DNA from 4 places in the Desulfitobacterium metallireducens DSM 15288 genome. Region 1 is predicted to be linked to each of the others. Evidence: riboswitches for the same ligand, from Rfam matches in the RefSeq annotation. Region 1 holds a riboswitch; each other region holds the start of a gene.
The links. A riboswitch is a leader RNA that binds a small molecule or an ion and turns the genes downstream of it on or off. The one in region 1 is predicted to bind S-adenosylmethionine.
Positions count from the first base shown of each region.

Region 2: linked by a shared signal. The riboswitch ahead of DESME_RS07700 (methionine ABC transporter ATP-binding protein) and the one ahead of metA (homoserine O-acetyltransferase MetA) in region 1 are both predicted to bind S-adenosylmethionine.
Region 3: linked by a shared signal. The riboswitch ahead of metH (methionine synthase) and the one ahead of metA (homoserine O-acetyltransferase MetA) in region 1 are both predicted to bind S-adenosylmethionine.
Region 4: linked by a shared signal. The riboswitch ahead of DESME_RS04340 (methionine ABC transporter ATP-binding protein) and the one ahead of metA (homoserine O-acetyltransferase MetA) in region 1 are both predicted to bind S-adenosylmethionine.

Region 1 covers NZ_CP007032.1:2,964,682-2,969,287, reverse strand. The annotation lists gene DESME_RS14285 (phosphoglycerate dehydrogenase) at 1-381, shown strand, start outside; gene DESME_RS14280 (DUF1015 domain-containing protein) at 414-1,652, shown strand; SAM riboswitch class I at 1,743-1,847, shown strand; gene metA (homoserine O-acetyltransferase MetA) at 1,923-2,840, shown strand; gene DESME_RS14270 (HDIG domain-containing metalloprotein) at 2,881-3,474, shown strand; gene DESME_RS14265 (PucR family transcriptional regulator) at 3,605-4,606, shown strand, end outside.
Region 2 covers NZ_CP007032.1:1,598,358-1,602,963, reverse strand. The annotation lists gene DESME_RS07715 (PAS domain-containing sensor histidine kinase) at 1-218, shown strand, start outside; gene speD (adenosylmethionine decarboxylase) at 301-1,134, shown strand; gene DESME_RS07705 (potassium channel family protein) at 1,235-2,227, shown strand; SAM riboswitch class I at 2,350-2,453, shown strand; gene DESME_RS07700 (methionine ABC transporter ATP-binding protein) at 2,535-3,548, shown strand; gene DESME_RS07695 (methionine ABC transporter permease) at 3,538-4,212, shown strand; gene DESME_RS07690 (MetQ/NlpA family ABC transporter substrate-binding protein) at 4,231-4,606, shown strand, end outside.
Region 3 covers NZ_CP007032.1:739,037-743,642, reverse strand. The annotation lists gene metH (methionine synthase) at 1-2,069, opposite strand, end outside; SAM riboswitch class I at 2,187-2,311, opposite strand; gene DESME_RS03585 (class I SAM-dependent methyltransferase) at 2,474-3,037, shown strand; gene DESME_RS03580 (thioredoxin family protein) at 3,061-3,303, opposite strand; gene DESME_RS03575 (permease) at 3,345-4,361, opposite strand; gene DESME_RS03570 (ArsR/SmtB family transcription factor) at 4,397-4,606, opposite strand, start outside.
Region 4 covers NZ_CP007032.1:910,460-915,065, reverse strand. The annotation lists gene DESME_RS04355 (6-phosphofructokinase) at 1-212, opposite strand, end outside; gene hisZ (ATP phosphoribosyltransferase regulatory subunit) at 266-1,417, opposite strand; gene DESME_RS04345 (YerC/YecD family TrpR-related protein) at 1,414-1,704, opposite strand; SAM riboswitch class I at 1,957-2,055, shown strand; gene DESME_RS04340 (methionine ABC transporter ATP-binding protein) at 2,125-3,150, shown strand; gene DESME_RS04335 (methionine ABC transporter permease) at 3,140-3,829, shown strand; gene DESME_RS04330 (MetQ/NlpA family ABC transporter substrate-binding protein) at 3,941-4,606, shown strand, end outside.

The DNA of each region.
Region 1 (4,606 bases):
GTGGAAGGGGTCATCGCGATTCCTCATCTAGGCGCCTCGACCAATGAATCTGAAGATAACTGTGCAATCATGGCTGTGAACCAGTTAAGGGACTACCTCGAAAATGGGAATATCAAGAACTCAGTCAACTATCCGGCTTGTGACATGGGAGTATGTGCTCAAGCAGGACGGATTGCTATAAACCACAAAAATACGCCGAATATGCTGGGTCAATTTACCGCGACATTGGCTAAAGAAAACTTCAATATTTCCGATATGATCAATAAGAGTCGAGGAGAATGGGCCTATACCATGATCGATATTGAATCCCCGACCGCGGATCAAATGATTAAAAAACTGGAAGCAATTGATGGCGTTTTGAAGGTAAGAGTTATTAAGTAAGATGTGCTAGATAAGTAAATGGAGGAGTTATTTTGGCTACGTTCAGACCTTTTAATGCCGTAAGACCGCGCGAGGATGTTGCCAGTAAAGTGGCAGCACTTCCCTATGATGTTTATAATCGTGAAGAAGCGTTAGCAGAAGTTTTAAAAGAGCCCTTATCCTTTTTGAAAGTGGACCGAGCAGAGACTCAGTTTACTCCGGATTTCAACCCTTATGATGCATTGGTCTATGAAAAAGCAAGAGATATCCTTCAGCAAATGAGAGAAGAAGGAATCTTGGTTCAAGAAGGCAAGAATTGTTATTATGTCTATGAATTAACGATGAACGGCCGTTCTCAGACGGGTTTAGTCGGTTGTTCAGCAATTGATGATTACCTTAATAATGTCATCAAAAAGCATGAGAAAACGAGAGAGGATAAAGAAGTCGATCGCATCAACCATGTGGATATATGTAATGCACAAACCGGACCGATTTTTTTGGCCTATCGCTCTCAACAAATCATCAACGATGTTGTGGATAAGGTGAAGCAGGGGACTCCTTTATACAATTTTGTCGCTCCTGATGGAATTCGACATGCGGTCTGGAAGATCGATCAAGAAAAAGAGATCGTAACCATCGAGACGGGTTTTAAAAATATCCAAAATATCTATATTGCTGATGGCCATCACCGGGCTGCATCAGCAGTGAAGGTGGGCTTAAAACGAAGAGAGGCTAATCCGGGATATACGGGAGATGAGGAATTCAATTTCTTCCTGTCGGTGCTTTTCCCTCATGATCAATTGATGATTTTAGATTATAATCGGGTGGTTAAAGATTTAAATGGGTATACTCCCGACGAATTCTTAAATGAGGTCGCCAAAGCCTTTGCTGTTGAGAAAATAGGGCAAGAGCCTTATAAGCCGACTGCTAAAGCAACCTTCGGTTTATACTTAGAAGGTGCCTGGTATAAGTTAACCGCCAAGGAAGAGATCCGGTCTAACGATCCCGTTGAAGGACTCGATGTCTCCTTGCTTCAGAATCATGTTTTAACGTCTATTCTTAATATAAAAGACATCCGAACGGATAAGAGAATAGATTTTGTGGGCGGCATCAGAGGACTTAAAGAACTCGAAAAAAGAGCGAATACGGATATGAAGCTGGCTTTTTCGATGTATCCCACTTCAATTGTTGAGCTGTTTGACGTTTCCGATGCAGGGCTCTTGATGCCACCCAAGTCGACTTGGTTCGAACCGAAGCTGAGAAGCGGCTTATTCATTCATGAGTTAAACTAACGGCAGATCTATCGGGTAATAGTTGACTAAAACTTATAAATGTTATAGTATAGTTTCGTTGGTTAACTGAATATGAATCATGAATTCAACTTCTTATCAAGAGTGGTGGAGGGACTGGCCCGATGAAACCCGGCAACCGGTATTTTGTAATACAGCGGTGCCAATTCCTGCGATGGAAACATTGATAGATGAGAGAGGAAGTATTGCGAATAAACCTCTTTCTTATGAAAGAGGTTTTATTTTTTTCGACTAATGAAAGGGGATAGTTTTGTGCCGATTAATATACCCGATGGACTGCCAGCACTAGGGATCTTAAACCAAGAAAACATTTTTGCAATGAATGAGGGGCGAGCAGCTCACCAAGATATTCGTCCGCTCAGCATTGTTATTTTAAATCTCATGCCCGATAAAATTGTGACGGAAACGCAGATTTTAAGGCTTTTGAGTAATTCTCCTTTACAAGTTGATATTACTCTGCTTTATCCTGAAACCCATAATTTTAAGAATACACAGGAAGAATATCTGGTTAAATACTACGAAACCTATGATCATATTAAGAATCGAAAATTTGACGGCATGATTATTACGGGCGCGCCAATTGAGAAAATGGACTTTGAAGAGGTTGATTTCTGGTCTGAACTCGTGAAGATTATGGACTGGAGCCAACACAATGTTTATTCAACCCTCTATATCTGTTGGGGGGCGCAGGCAGGGCTCTACCATCATTTTGGGGTGCCGAAGTATCCGCTAAACGCAAAAATGTTTGGCGTTTTTCCGCATACGCTTAATCATAAGCATGTTAGACTTATGAGGGGCTTTGATGATATTTTCTATGTTCCTCATTCCAGGCATACAGAAGTTCGCAGGGAAGACATCGAAAAGGTTCCAGAGCTAGAGATTTTATCAGAATCTGAGGGGTCTGGAGTTTATCTGATCGCGACGAAAGGCGGTCGTCAAATTTTTGTGACAGGACACTCAGAATACGATCCTCTTACCTTGAAAGCTGAGTATGACCGGGATGTCGCCGGCGGTCTTCCTATTAATATCCCGCAGAATTACTTTCCTGATGATGATCCGAAACAACCTCCGATCGTCAAATGGCGAAGCCACTCCAATCTACTCTTTGCCAACTGGCTCAATTATTATGTCTATCAGGAAACACCATACAATGTCAACGAAATCGAGTAAGGTCAAATAATATAAGCAATAAAAGAAAGAAGGAATTTTAATGCCACTAGAGCAGGGGCATGACCGAGTAGCTGCAGAACAGCTTCTCCACGAATATGTCAAAAGTGAGAGTCTCATCAAACATGCGATGACCGTTGAAGCCGTTATGCGTCATTTTGCAGCTTTGCTTAAGGAAGACGTTGAAGAGTGGGGAATCATCGGCTTATTACATGATATCGATTTCGAGATGTATCCGGAAGAGCATTGTCATAAAACGAGGACTATTCTTGAACCGAGAAAGTGGCCAGAGTCCTTCATTCGGGCAATTGAAAGTCATGGCTATAAGCTTTGCAGTGATGTTGAACCGATTACACCTCAAGAAAAAGTTCTTTATACGATTGATGAACTGACCGGGCTTATTTCAGCAACGGCGTTGCTTAGACCGAGCAAGAGCCTTTTTGATTTAACCGTAAAATCCGTTAAAAAGAAATGGAAGCAGAAGAGCTTCGCCGAAGGGGTTAACCGTGAGGTCATCGAAAATGGAGCTTCCATGCTGAATATGGAGTTGGATTATGTTATTGAGCAGACCATCGAAGGAATGAAAAAGGTCGCTTCAGAAATAGGACTTGAGGGGAATGTTGAAGTCGCAAAATAATCAGATATCCTTAGAGCAATAGCCAGTACTCTTAAGTACTGGCTATTTCCATTTTCATGAGTATAATAGAGTTAATCTTAGTGAGATGGCTCAAATATTCTTTCTAATAAAGAAGAGGAGATTTAGGATAATGGATGAGCTGCTAAATTTTCAGAATGAACTATTAGATAAGCTCGTATCGGGTGGTGGACTAAGGGAACTAGCTCAACACATATCAACGTTTTTGAAAAAAGAAGTACTCATTATTAATCCCTCTCATCGTGTGCTTGTCTCCACAATCTCTAACGAGGATTTTAGCCAAGGGAAACTGCTCAAAATGGCGATGGTTGTACCCATTCCAGATCGAACTAAAATCTTCATAGGGGAGCAGGAGGTTGAAGTTCTTGTTTGTGAACTCAGTAATGCGGAGAAAAGATGGGGTTTTCTTTTGGTTTGCGAGCCGGGATTGGATGAGAATAGTCAGATCAAGACGGTGGCTCATCAAGCCCGAGTCGCTTGTGTCTTAGAACTCCAAAAACAAGAGGAGCTGCTCGAGAGCAACCGACAATACAGAGATGCTTTCCTTTTTGATTTGCTCTATGGTAACATGGATGATCCTGCAGAGATCATTACCCGGGGTAAATTTTGGGGGTGGGACCTCCAGTTACCCCAGGTTGTGGCTGTATTTGAGCTAGAAGACTTTGAACTCTATTCTACAGATCGACATCTTCTTAAAATACTTTGTGAAATAGTCCAAACGGTGATCGAAGCTTTGGATATGAAGGCTATCCTTTTTCAGAAGAATGAAGAGGTTGTTCTTGCTCTACCCCTGGAGAATAAAGATTATCATGAGGGAAAAGCAATTTTCAAGATGATCATTAATAAAATGAGGGCTTTGAGCGAAGAACACCTAAACTCACGCGAGGTTCGAGTGGGAATAGGAAAGAAGTATACCAACCCAACAGAGCTATTTCGGAGCTATCAAGAAGCAAAAGTCGCTTCAAAATTAGGCAGTTTGCTTAACGATCAAAATCATACTTCTTTTTTTAGGGACTTGGGCATAGCGCGAATTCTTTATAATCATGATCGGCAGGAATTAGAAGCGTTTTATGGGGAGACGCTTGAGGCTTTAGAACAATACGATAAGTCCCAG
Region 2 (4,606 bases), 1.4 Mb from region 1:
AGCAAGTGGTATTGGCTGTGCAGGATGAGGGAATCGGTATTCCACAAGAGAATCTAGAAAAGTTGGGAATACCCTTTTTTACAACCAAGGAGAATGGCACGGGGCTAGGACTCGCTTCAAGCTATAGTATCATCGAGCGTCACAAGGGTAAAATTGAAGTAGAGAGCGGACCCGCTGGAACGATATTTTTTGTATATTTTCCAATCCAGGTTTCATGATAGGTAGTTATTATTATATACAAAAGGTATAATTAAGTTAGCTAAAACATAGAGTATAGATCAGACAGCATGGAGGAGTACGATGAACGTAAAACCACTAAAAAAGTTAAAGCTTTATGGTTTTAATAATTTGACGAAAACGTTAAGCTTTAATATGTATGATATTTGTTATGCTAAAACCCCAGAACATCGGGATGCTTATATTGAGTATATTGACGAAGAATATAATGCGGAAAGACTGACGAATATTCTAACTGAAGTCGCTCGAATCATCGGCGCGAATATACTTAACATTGCCCAACAAGATTATGATCCCCAAGGGGCTAGCGTAACGATGCTTATTGCTGAGGAACACGTGGAACCCGGTAAACCACCAGATGATGAGCCCTTTGAGCCGATGGTAACTGAAAATGTGAAACCCCTTCCTGAAGCGGTCGTAGCTCATCTAGACAAAAGTCATATTACGGTGCATACCTATCCTGAAAGTCATCCTCATGGGGGGATCAGTACCTTTCGCGCAGACATAGACGTGTCGACATGTGGAGAAATCTCACCACTGAAGGCACTCAACTATCTTATGACAAGCTTTTGTTCGGATATAGTTACCGTGGATTACCGTGTTCGAGGATTCACACGAGATATTAATGGCAGAAAAATATTTATCGATCATAAAATCAATTCAATTCAAAATTATATCAATTATAAAACAAGAGATCTTTATCAGATGATTGATGTTAATGTGTATCAGGAAAAAATCTTCCATACGAAAATGCTGCTAAAGGATTTTGACCTGGATAATTATCTCTTTGGAACAGCAAAAAAAGAACTTTCTATTGGAGAAAAACGAAAGATCAAGCAACGTCTAAAAAAAGAAATGTCTGAGATTTTCTATGGACAAAATATGTCTAAAATGTAAATTCAATTGAATATTTTAATGCGTGGGTTGAGAAGCAAAGCATAAAGGTCTCTCGCCAACGCATTTTTTATTAGGTATTTTACTTGAAAGGGACTATAGAATGTATAAACATTTCAGAACAACATTTTTCGCTATAACTCTGGTCCTGTTGGTGGGGATGTTTGGACTAATGTTGTCTGAGCATCTAAGTGCTTGGCAGGCACTCTTTCTGACGGCTGAAACGTTAACAACTGTGGGGTTTGGCGATATTCAAGTTCAGTCTCGAGCAGGGCAAGTTATCCTGCTTGTATTGATGCTTGGCGGGGTCGCGGTGAGCGTTTATTTTGTGGGACGTATGATGGGCTTTATCATCGAAGGTCATTTGGCGGATGTGTACGGGAAACGAAAGAGGGAAAAGAAAATGTCACAGCTAAAAGATCACATCATTATTTGCGGAGCAGGACGGGTTGGGCAACAGGTAGCCAAGTACCTTACAGAAGATAAAACCATGGTTGTCATCATCGAACAAAGAGAAGAGTTAGTCCAAGAATATCTTAAGCAGGGGTTTTTAGTGATTCCAGGCGATGCTACTCAGGATGAGATTCTTAAAAGGGCTGGAATTGAACATGCCCGGGGCTTAATTACGGCTCTGCCCGAAGATGCTCTCAATGTTTTTGTTACTCTGACGGCTAAAGGTTTAAATCCTCAGATTCAAGTCGTTGCCCGGGTAGATAAGTTGGAATCTGAAGCGAAACTTTATCGAGCGGGAGCAGATCGAGTGATTTCTCCGGCCATTCTCAGCGGTCGGCGGATGGCTCTAGCGATCATGAAGCCGATGAGTATTGATTACCTGGACACAGTCGTACATGATCACAATATTCAAATCGAAATTGAAGAAATTCAGGTTGAACAAGGATCCCAACTGAATGGCCTCACCCTTGGGGAGAGCAAGATTAAACAGAACACAGGGGCAACGATTCTCGCGATCATTCGCGGTGATCAGGTTTTGAGTAATCCTAGTGCAACAGAACAGATTTCTGCAGACGATGTTCTCATCGTTTTTGGGTTGAGAGAGCAGGTGGAACGATTGGGAAATGTAGCCACAAGCCGGTAGAAGATATGAAAGAAATCTGTTGACAAAACGTCTGTTATGTAATAGTATAATTTCAATCACTGTTAATTATATAAAGTACATAGGATTACTTAGTATTTAATTCACAAATGAATATGCAATTATGCTTATCCAGAGTGACCGAGGGTCTGGCCCGATGACGTCCGGCAACCCCCTTAGGGGAAGGTGCCAATTCCTGCAGAATGACTAACATTCTGAAAGATAAGTCGAAACACTGTTATTTTTCGATGCCTCTTTCAGTTTGAAAGAGGCATTTTTGAATATTACTGAGAAATAAGGAGGGAATGATATGATCGAAATTCGTAATCTTTCAAAGGTTTATGATACAAAAAGCGGAACCGTGAGTGCTGTCGATAGTGTGTCCTTAACTATTCAAGAAGGTGAAATTTTTGGTATTGTAGGTTACTCAGGGGCGGGAAAAAGTTCCTTACTTCGTTGCATCAATCTGTTAGAAAAGCCAACCTCGGGGAGAATCACTGTAGATGGGAAGGATCTAACCTGTTTAAAAAGCGAAGATCTACGTCAAGCCCGATTAAAAATAGGCATGATTTTTCAACATTTCTATTTAATCAGCCAAAAAACGGTGTTTGAGAATGTCGCATTTTCCCTGAAAGCGGCTAAGGTACCGACTGCCAAAATCAAAGAGAGAGTGGAAAAACTGCTTGAATTGGTCGGTCTTGCCGAGAAAAGAGATGTCTATCCTGCACAGTTAAGCGGCGGGCAAAAACAAAGAGTAGCGATCGCTCGGGCCCTTGCAAATAATCCAACCGTCCTTCTATGCGATGAAGCGACTTCGGCCTTAGATCCAACGACGACAAAGTCCATCTTAAGTTTACTCAAAAGAATCAATAAGGAATTTAATATCACAATTGTTTTGATTACGCACGAAATGAACGTGGTGAAGGAAATTTGTAACCGAATGGCCATCATGCAAGACGGAAGAGTTATCGAAGAAGGCTCTGTCTATGATCTGTTTGCCAGTCCGCAAGCAGTACTGACCCAAGAATTTATCGCCAGTGTTGTTTCCTTTGAAATACCCGAGGTTATTTTAAAGAGCTGTAAAGGCCCTCTGGTTAAAATAACCTTCAAGGGGGATGTGGCTGGAGAGGGAATCATTTCCGATACGCTCCAAAAATTTAACGTCAAAGGGAACTTTCTGCATGGTTCCATTGAATATATTCAAGAGTTACCGCTGGGCATCTTTATTATGGAACTAAAAGGGCAAAAGGAAGAAATTGCGAGGGCCCTCCAGTATATTGAAAGCCGTGAAGTGAAAGTGGAGGTGTTACACAATGGGCTTTGAGTTTAATCATTTTCTCGAACTTATCCCAGATATTAACGCAGCGTTTATCCAAACCATTTATATGATTTCCATTTCCTTATTTATTGCGATTTTGATTGGCTTGCCCATTGGAATCCTTCTCTATATTACTGACCAAGGATTATTTATGGAAAATCGGACCGTCCAGAATATTTTAGGTTTTGTTGTTAATATGGTGCGGTCCATTCCATTCATCATTTTACTGGTCGCACTTATACCCTTAACCGAATTTCTCGTGGGTACAACCATTGGTCCGACAGCAGCTAGCGTTTCCTTATCGGTTGCAGCCATTCCTTTTTTTGGACGTATCGTAGAATCCTCCTTACGTGAGATTGATAAAGGCGTCATTGAGGCTGCGATTGCTGTGGGAGCAACTCCCTGGATGATCATCAAGGAGGTACTGCTCCTCGAAGCGCGATCAGGGATTATCTCAGGTGTCACCTTAACGCTGATTAGTTTAATTGGTTTTTCAGCCATGGCCGGGACAGTTGGGGGTGGCGGAATCGGTGATTTGGCCATTCGCTTCGGATATTATCGCTATGATAACACCATCATGATTGCTACCGTTGTGATTTTAATTGTTTTAGTTCAAGTTATCCAATTTGCTGGTGATTTTATTGCCAAAGTTGTAGATAAAAGGAAATAACAGAAAGAGGGAAATTTCATGAAAAAATGGTTAGCCGTATTAACAGTCATTTTAGCCGTAGGAGTTCTAGCCGGTTGCGGCACGAGCAAGACTGCTGGACAACAGACAACCACAGCAGCCAAAGAAATCAAATTTGGAGCGACTGCAGGTCCCTATAGTGACATGGTCACCAAGGCCATAAAACCGGGTTTAGAAAAATTGGGCTATACCGTGAAAGTTGTTGAGTTTAGCGATTATATCCAACCCAATAAAGCGTTGAATAATGGCGATATCCAAGCCAATCTTTTTCAGCACACGATTTACCTAGAAAACTTTGAAAAAGAAAATAAAATGGATTTAACCGCTTTAATTTCAGTTCCAACAGCACCCATGGGCATTTATTCAAAGAAATATA
Region 3 (4,606 bases), 950 kb from region 1:
GCTTTCATCACCTCTGCGCTTTGTAAGACTTCAGCGACAATCAGTTGATTCGCGTTAAAGAGACGACCGACTTCCCCCATTCCTTTCATCAATGGTCCATTGATGAGTTCCAAAGCCCCGTATTTTTGAAGTCCTTCTTCCAAGTCCTTAAAAAGCCCCTCTTTTGACCCTTCAATAACGTATTGTCCAAGACGTTCCTCTAAGCTTAAGTTTTTTTGTTCCGTCACCTTGGATTGAACCGTTTTGTTCCTATAAAATTCAGCGAAACGGCTGACCGTTTCTTCATTCGTCTCAAAAAGAAGATCATCGGCAAGTTTCTTTTCCTCCTCTGAAAGGGAAGCAAAACGAACCAGCTTTTCAGCATTCACAATGGCGTAATCCAAGCCCGCCTTCGTCGTATGATATAAGAAAACAGCATTTAAGACTTCCCGACCAGCTGCCGGTAAACCAAAGGAAACATTACTTACACCAAGGATTGTTTTGCATTGGGGAAACGCTTGCTTGATTAGCCGAATCCCTTCGACGGTTTCGCGTGCCGAGCCAATATACGTTTCATCGCCTGTCGCGACCGGAAACGTTAGCGGATCAAAAATAATATCTTCTGCTGGGACACCCTTCTCGGTTAAAACGTCGTAAGATCGTTTAGCCACTTCTAATTTCTTTTCCTTCGTAATGGCCATCCCCTGCTCATCAATCGTACCGACGACAACCGCTGCCCCGTAAGTCCTTAAAAGAGGAACGACTTCATTAAAGCGGGTCAACCCCTCTTCGAGATTGATTGAGTTGATAATGGCTTTACCTTGGGAACGCTTAAGTCCTAACTCAATCACCTTCGGATCCGTGGAATCGATCATCAAGGGCGCTTTCACTTTCTTGACTACATATGGAAGAAATTCCGCCATGTCCGCATACTCATCTCGATCCGGATTCGCCAAGCAAACGTCAATAACTTGAGCATTCTTCTTAACCTGGGCCCGAGCGATCTCCGAGGCTTCTTCAAAATGACCGTCAGCGATTAGATCCCTGAACTTTTTCGAACCGATTACATTTGTCCGTTCACCCACGATGAGTGGCCGATTTTCGTCTTCGGCATAGACCGGCTCCAAACCCGAAACAGCACTAAGATGATGGGCTTCAATGGGGCGAGGTGAATATCCCTGCAAAGCCTTAGTCAAAGCACGGACATGTTCGGGCGTTGTGCCACAACACCCCCCTGCAATATTCAACCACCCCTTTTCTGCGAATCCGACCATCTTATGGGCTAAACCTTCCGGTTCCTCATGATAATGTCCATCTTCATCGGGTAAACCAGCATTCGGATAACAACTCACGCCGCAGTCCGCAATCTGCGCAAGTGACCGAATATGATCCCGCATAAACTCCGGACCTGTAGCGCAGTTAAGCCCCACAGAGATTGGATGCAAGTGAGCAATGGAAACATAAAAAGCTTCAATATTTTGTCCCGCCAAAGTCGTCCCCATCGGTTCAATCGTACCCGAAACCATGACGGGAAGCTCCAATCCCTGATCAGCAAAAGCTCTTTGGATCCCCGACCCCGCCGCTTTGACATTAAGGGTGTCTTGTGCTGTCTCGACTAAAAGGACATCGACTCCCCCTTCAATTAGAATCACAGCCTGACGATAGTAGGCTTCTTCTAATTCCTCAAAGGTTACGCCGCCAGTTAAGGAAAGGCTCTTTGTCGTCGGTCCCATGGAACCTGCCACAAAACGCGGCTTTTGAGGGGTGGAATAACGATCTGCCGCCTCACGAGCTATTTTCGCGGACTCCCGATTAAGCTCCTGATCCCGGTCAGCAAGGTTATACTCAGCTAAGACAACAGTTGTTGCCCCAAACGTATTCGTTTCGATTAAATCCGCTCCGGCTTCGAGATAAGCTTCATGAACGGAACGGATCACCTCCGGCCGAGTTAACGTCAGGATTTCGTTACATCCCTCATATTCCTCTCCGCCAAAATCTTTAACTGTGAGGTTTGCCCGTTGCAACATCGTTCCCATCGCACCATCGATAATCAAAATACGTTTACCTAACTCTTCTTCAAATCGTGTCATCATCGTTACTCCTCATTTCATTGCTTCAAAATATCTATTCAGATTCTCTGATACTTCACTGATATGAAAAAAGCCCCTTCCAATAGCGAAGAGGCTTACAAAATCATATTGTAACTCCTCTTATCTGTCAGAAGATATCTTCTGCAGGAATTAGCACCATACTCAAATGTCCCTGTTACAGGGTACTACAAGCTGGTTGCCGGGTTTCATCGGGCCAGTCCCTCCACCACTCCGGATAAGAGTTTATTAAATTTTCTAGAACACTTTAAAATAACTCTAAATTAAAAAATTTTATTCTAAGAATAGCAAGTAAACTTCAATCTGTCAACTATCCTCACTCAAAAGTGTTATAATTCGAATTATTATGCCTAAAGCATTGTTTAGTCTAGATTGGAGTGTTTCTGATGAACATATATGATATCTTTATGTCGCCCTTTGAGAAAAGCGGGCTGACAAAAATCAGGAAAAATATTATCCCTCAGGCTTTTGGAGATGTACTTGAAATCGGTTATGGAACTGGAGTGAACTTCCCCTATTATAACCTGTCTACTGTTCAACATATTTCTGCTTTAGATACGAAAACTTCTCCGATTAAAATAAAAACTGGCCTGCCTTTAGAATTTTTTGAAGGGCAGGCGGAGAATCTTCCCTTTGCTCCTGAATCTTTTGATACTGTAGTTGAAACTCTGGTATTCTGCAGTGTGAAAAACCTTGACAAAGCCATAAATGAAGTACTACGCGTGCTAAAGCCAGGCGGCCTCTTTATTTTCATGGATCATGTACTGCCAGAAGAAAAAAGTATGGCTACTCTGTTCAAAGCAACGAATACCGTCTGGCCTAAAATCGCCAGTGGATGTCAATTAACACGCGAACCGCATAAGCTTATTGAAGCTTCAGGCCTTATCATGGAGCAATCCGGAACATTCGGACATGATATCTTTCGCTGGGGTATTGGAAGGAAAGCTTAAATCATTTAACCCTTCCGCTTTCCTCAACTTAGTTCGGTTTGTAAGAGCTCAATTACTTGTTGTTTATTAGGAACCTTCCCGGCTAATTTTACCTTTTCGTTAATCACTAAAGCAGGAGTACTCATAACCCCATAGGACATGATTTTTGCGATATCTTCTACTTTTTCAACCTCTGCGTCAATCCCAAGATCTGCAACTGCCTCACGCGCTATTTCTTCAAGCTTTTTACATTTCGAACAACCCGTCCCTAAAATCTTCACTTTCATTTTCCTATCCCCTTTCATTTAGACTCCACAATTTATAATGATTACACAAAGAAACCCTGAGATGCATTAAATAAGTATCCAATTAAAATAATCCCAGTGGATACAATCGCCACAAAAATTCCCAATAACTTGGGTTTGATCACTTTACTCAGCATAATTAACGACGGAAGTGACAGAACCGTAACAGCCATCATGAAGGAAAGTACCGTTCCGATACCCACTCCCTTACCAATAAGAGCTTCAGCAATCGGGATCGTTCCAAAAATATCTGCATACATGGGAATCCCTACAGCAGTCGCCAAAAGAACAGCAAAGGGGTTATTGTTTCCGATGACTGTTTCAATCACCGATTGAGGAATCCAGTTGTGAATAGCCGCCCCAATTCCCACACCGATGAGAATATAAAGCCATACCCGATGAATAATATCTACAACCTGCTCTTTAGCAAATGAAATTCTCTCTTGGCGAGTCATCTCAAGTTCGACGCTCTCCGTATTTTCAATCTGTCGAACATATCCTTGAACTTGATCTTCAAGTCCAAGTTTATCGATTAATGTTCCTCCTACAACAGCTAACAGCAACCCGAAAACGACATAAGCAATAGCAATTTTAGCTCCAAAAAAGGACATTAGAATCAATAATGAAGCAATATCAACCATGGGTGAGGAGATTAGAAATGAAAATGTGATTCCTAAGGGAAGCCCTGCTGCGGTAAAACCGATAAAAATCGGGATACTTGAACAACTGCAAAACGGAGTGATCGTCCCAAGCAATGCTCCTAAAATATTTCCTTTTATCCCTTTGATTCCACCAAGAATCTTCTTGGTTCTTTCTGGAGGGAAGTAACTTTGAATATACGAAATAACGAAGATTAAGACCGACAAAAGAATGAAGATCTTTATCGTATCATAGATAAAAAAGTGGAGACTCCCCCCGATTTGATCGCTTATCGATAACCCAAAGACGTTTTCGACCAACAACTTAATAAGATCAGAAAGCCAATTCATTTTTAGAAGTTGATCATTAAGCATGCTAAATATCTGTGTAATATTACCCATTTTACCCCCATTTCCTTTCTATAAGTAAGTAAATCTTAAGATTTTGGCGTTATAGTGGAGCATGATTCAAGATAGCTTTGTGCTTCTTCCCGCTTCTGAATATCGTCACGAATAACGGGATATAAATCGGCGCTAGCAACAATTTTTTGTATGATCTCATAAAACAATGGCTCAAGCGTTATAGAATAATACATGAACTGCTCTTTCCTAACATCTTTAACCAAGCCTAGATCCCGCAATTTGGC
Region 4 (4,606 bases), 1.1 Mb from region 1:
GTGGTCCCTAAAAGTGTCCCACCACGCGGGAGAATACCGGAAACATTGGACAACTTCAACAATTTGTAATCTTCTTCAACTGCACCCCGAAACCCATCCCGAATCCCAATCACTTCGATGCCCTCTTGATAACTGCTTTTTACGATCGCCCGTATTACGGCATTGAGTCCTGGGCAATCTCCTCCTCCGGTGAGAACGGCTAATTTATGCATTAAATTACTCCTTTCATTTCTTCGGAGTGATGTTATCTCTGTTTTATCCTAGACTATTCTATTCGCTTAACCTGAGCAATGCCTTTACGTTTTGCGATCATTTCAACTTCAGCTGCGCTTAAATTTGCGATACCCATCTCAGCCTGCACACCTTTTCCGCGGAGTTTTTGGACCGCTTGAATAACCTGTGAAACATCTTCACCATAGACTAAAACCTCTGGACACGGTTTCGTTTGGGGACTCATCCGCTCCGCTAAAGCTCCAAGATTCATAGCAAAACCCGTTGCGGGTAATGCATAGCCAAATTCGCCATAAAGCGCATCATAGCGCCCGCCTTCAACAATAGGGTAGCCAATATCACGCACATACCCTTCGAAAATAACTCCGGTATAATAGGAAAAGCCACGAAGAATTCCTAGGTCCAAAGCCACATACTCTTGGACATTAAAATCTTTTAAGTATTCGTAAACCTTTCTTAACGAGGCCACTGCCTCCTGTAACGATAGACTTTGACTCCAGTCTAGAACTTCCTCTAGCATCTCTGCTTGGCCATGGAAATGAGGAATCCTTAAAAGAATTCTCTTCGCCGAATCAGAGAATTTGCTTTTTTCTACGATTCTTTCAATCCCCACCAAATCCTTATGGGCTAATCGTTCTTCGTATTTTAACCGGAACTCAGTGTCGATCTTTAATTCATCCATGATTCCTGAAAAGATTCCCATATGCCCAAGATTAAATTGAAAATCCTTCAACCCGAATTTTCGCAAAGACTCGATGGCTAAGGCGATAACCTCAGCATCAGCTAAGGGATCACCAGACCCAATGAGCTCGACTCCAGCTTGCCTGAATTCCTGATGACGATTCGATTCGGTCCGATAAACATCGCTTGAATAACATAATCTGAGGGGCAGCTCTGAACCTTTTAACCTTGAACTGACCATCCGGGCAATGGGCGTCGTGAGTTCTGGACGCAGAACAAGGACATGACCTTGCCGATCAAAGAATTTATAAAAAAGGTCTTCCTTTTCTTCATCAGGTTGCAAACACGCACCGTATTCTAATGATGGTGTCGCAACTTTTTGATAGGCCCATAATTTAAATAAGGAAACGATTTCGCCTTCTAATTGATCTTGTACTGCCATTTCTTCTGGCAAAAGGTCTCTCATTCCTGTGGGTATTCTTAATCCTAAGGAAGAACGATTCATTTTACTTTCTCCTTTTTTGCTAATCTTTTTAGAATCAGTTGATAGCCATCGGCACCAAAATACAAACACCGTTTAACTCGGCTAATCGTCGCAGTACTTGCCCCTGTTTTATGGGCAATCGTCGTATAGGTCACATTTTTTTCAAGAAGTTTTGCTACCTCTAACCGTTGAGCGAGTGCTTTAATCTCCGAAATTGTCGCGATATCCTGAAAAAATCGATAGCATTCTTCCTTATCTTTTAATAAGAGAATGGCTTCGAAAAGTTCGTCACTTAAAGGATCGCGCAGACGGCGGTCAACTCCTTCTAAAGACTCCCCAGCCTCAACCTGTTTATCCTCTTGAAATGTTTTCTTAACTTCGTCCACGAGACATCATCTCCTTATTCTTCTCCACTTTAATTTATTAAAGTATTGAGGTGTTGTCAAGGATGTTAATTCATTTGAATAAAAAACACTTGCACATTTCCGATTTTATGTGTAAAATAACGTTATCTTAATTTTAAGAGTGATTCCTAAGGAATTGCTCATAATTAAATAAAACTCTTATCCAGAGTAGGTGGAGGGACTGGCCCGATGAAACCCGGCAACCGGCAGTGATGCACGGTGCTAAATCCTGCAGGAATAACTGGGAGATGAGAGGAAATCCGAAAGCAGCTTTGCGGGATTCCTCCGTGAAGTTTTTTGTTATGCCCAGAGGGAGGGAAATCATTGATTAACATTGAGCATTTAAGCAAAACCTACACTTCCCATAAGGGAAATGTCATCGCTCTCGAAGATATCTCTCTGGATATCCCACGTGGAGCCATTTACGGAATCATTGGCCTGAGTGGTGCAGGAAAAAGCACCCTTGTTCGTTGCCTAAATCGCTTGGAAGAAGCGACCAGCGGTCAAATTTTGATCGATGGTCAAGATATTACGAAGCTTTCCGGCAAAGGACTTCGCGATGCACGTCAAACAATTGGGATGATTTTTCAACACTTTCATTTACTTCAATCACGAACTGTTGCAGAAAATATTGCCTTTCCCTTAGAAATTGCCGGATATAAGAAGAATGATATTGAAAAACGAGTCAAAGATCTTCTCCCGCTCGTCGGTCTTGAAGATAAAGCGGATGTCTATCCTTCTCAATTAAGCGGCGGCCAGAAGCAGCGGGTTGGAATTGCCCGTGCTCTTGCAACCCGACCGAAAGTTCTTCTCTGTGATGAAGCGACTTCAGCGCTAGACCCGCAAACGACGGTCTCGATCCTTAACCTTTTGCGAGAGATTAACCAACAGTTGGGGCTGACGATTGTCATGATTACCCATGAGATGAAGGTTATTAAAGAAATCTGTACTGATGTCGCAGTCATCGATGCTTCAAAAATCGTGGAATACGGTCCTGTCGAACAAGTCTTTATTCAACCTCAATCCGCGATTGCCAAAGAATTCATTTCTAGCATCTTCCCCAATGAGTTGCCGAGTGATCTTCTCCGCGAACTTGCAGCTCACCCTGATTCTGAGATTGTTCGAATTCATTTTCTGGGTTCCCGTGCCTCAGACCCTATCATCGCCGATTTGATGAAAGGCTGTGACGTACGCGCCAATATTTTGTATGGAAGTATTGACCACCTACGCTCAACACTGTTCGGCACACTCACGCTTGAACTCCAAGGTTCGACGGAACAGCTTTCTAAAGCCCACGCGTATCTCTCCGAACGCGGGTTAAAAATGGAGGTGGTCCAAAATGGGATTTGATTGGTCCATTCTTTCAACCCCAAATTACTGGCCGAACATGATTCATATTCTTACCCCAGCTCTTGGCGAAACTCTGTACATGGTTATCGTTTCAACCATACTTGCCTATATTATCGGTGTTCCACTTGGCGTAATTCTTGTCATTTCTTCGCAGGAACACATTCTTCCTAATCCATGGGTTGAGAGAACTTTAGGAACGGTTGTTAATATTTTTCGTTCCGCTCCGTTTATTATTCTACTCGTATTCCTCATTCCCTTCACGCGTAAAATTGTAGGAACATCTATTGGCACAACGGCAGCGATTGTTCCGCTGGTCATTTCATCAGCACCCTTTGTCGCCCGCATGGTCGAAAGCTCCTTAAAAGAAGTTCCTTATGGTGTGATTGAAGCGGCATTGTCAATGGGTGCCTCTCCTTGGCAGATTATTCGCAAGGTTCTACTCCCTGAAGCCACGGCTTCTCTGATTCTCGGATTCGCCATTACCACCATCAGCGTGATTGGCTATACAGCCATGGCTGGCGCGGTCGGCGGCGGCGGATTGGGAGCCTTGGCGATCGATTACGGCTACAATCGTTTTCGAACCGATATTATGTTAATTACCGTTGCACTACTTGTGCTTATCGTTCAAGGTATCCAATCAATCGGTACCGTTTTTGCCCGTAAATTAGCCAATCACTAATCTGATAATCGAGCTTCTTTAGTTGATGGGCCCGTTAATTAAAGAGCTTGGATATAAACTAAGCGAATCCATAAATAACTCAATAATGATTAGATTTGAGGAGGTATAAACATGTTTAAATCAAAGCGTCGTCTAGCAACTCTCGTCCTTGGCTCACTTGTCTCCCTCTCATTACTGGTCACCGGTTGTGGCAATAACACGGCTAACAATGCCGCTACAGGAAATACCGCTAATTCCAACAAACCCGTCGTGCTCAAAGTCGGGGCAACTCCGAAACCCCATGCCGAAATTCTTGAGCATATCAAACCGGAATTAGCTAAAGAAGGTATTGATCTCCAGATCCAAGTCTACAACGATTATGTTGTGCCTAATACCGCTCTTGATGCTGGCGAAATTGATGCTAATTTTTTCCAGCACCAACCCTACCTCGATTCTTTTATTAAAGACCGTGGTATGAAACTCGTTTCCATTGGTCAAGTCCACCTAGAACCTATGGGTCTCTATTCTAAGAAAACAACTAAGGTTGATGAGCTCAAAGCCGGAGATACCATTGCAATCCCTAACGACCCTTCAAACGGCGGACGCGCCTTAGTCGTCCTTGAAAAGGCGGGTCTAATTAAACTCAAAGACGGAGTAGGGGTTAAAGCAACGGTTCAAGATATTGTCAGCAACCCTAAAGAATTTAAAATCTCAACAATCGATGCTGCTCAACTTCCACGTGTTTTAGAAGACCCTAAAACCGCTGGTGCTGTTATTAACACGAATTTTGCCCTTGAA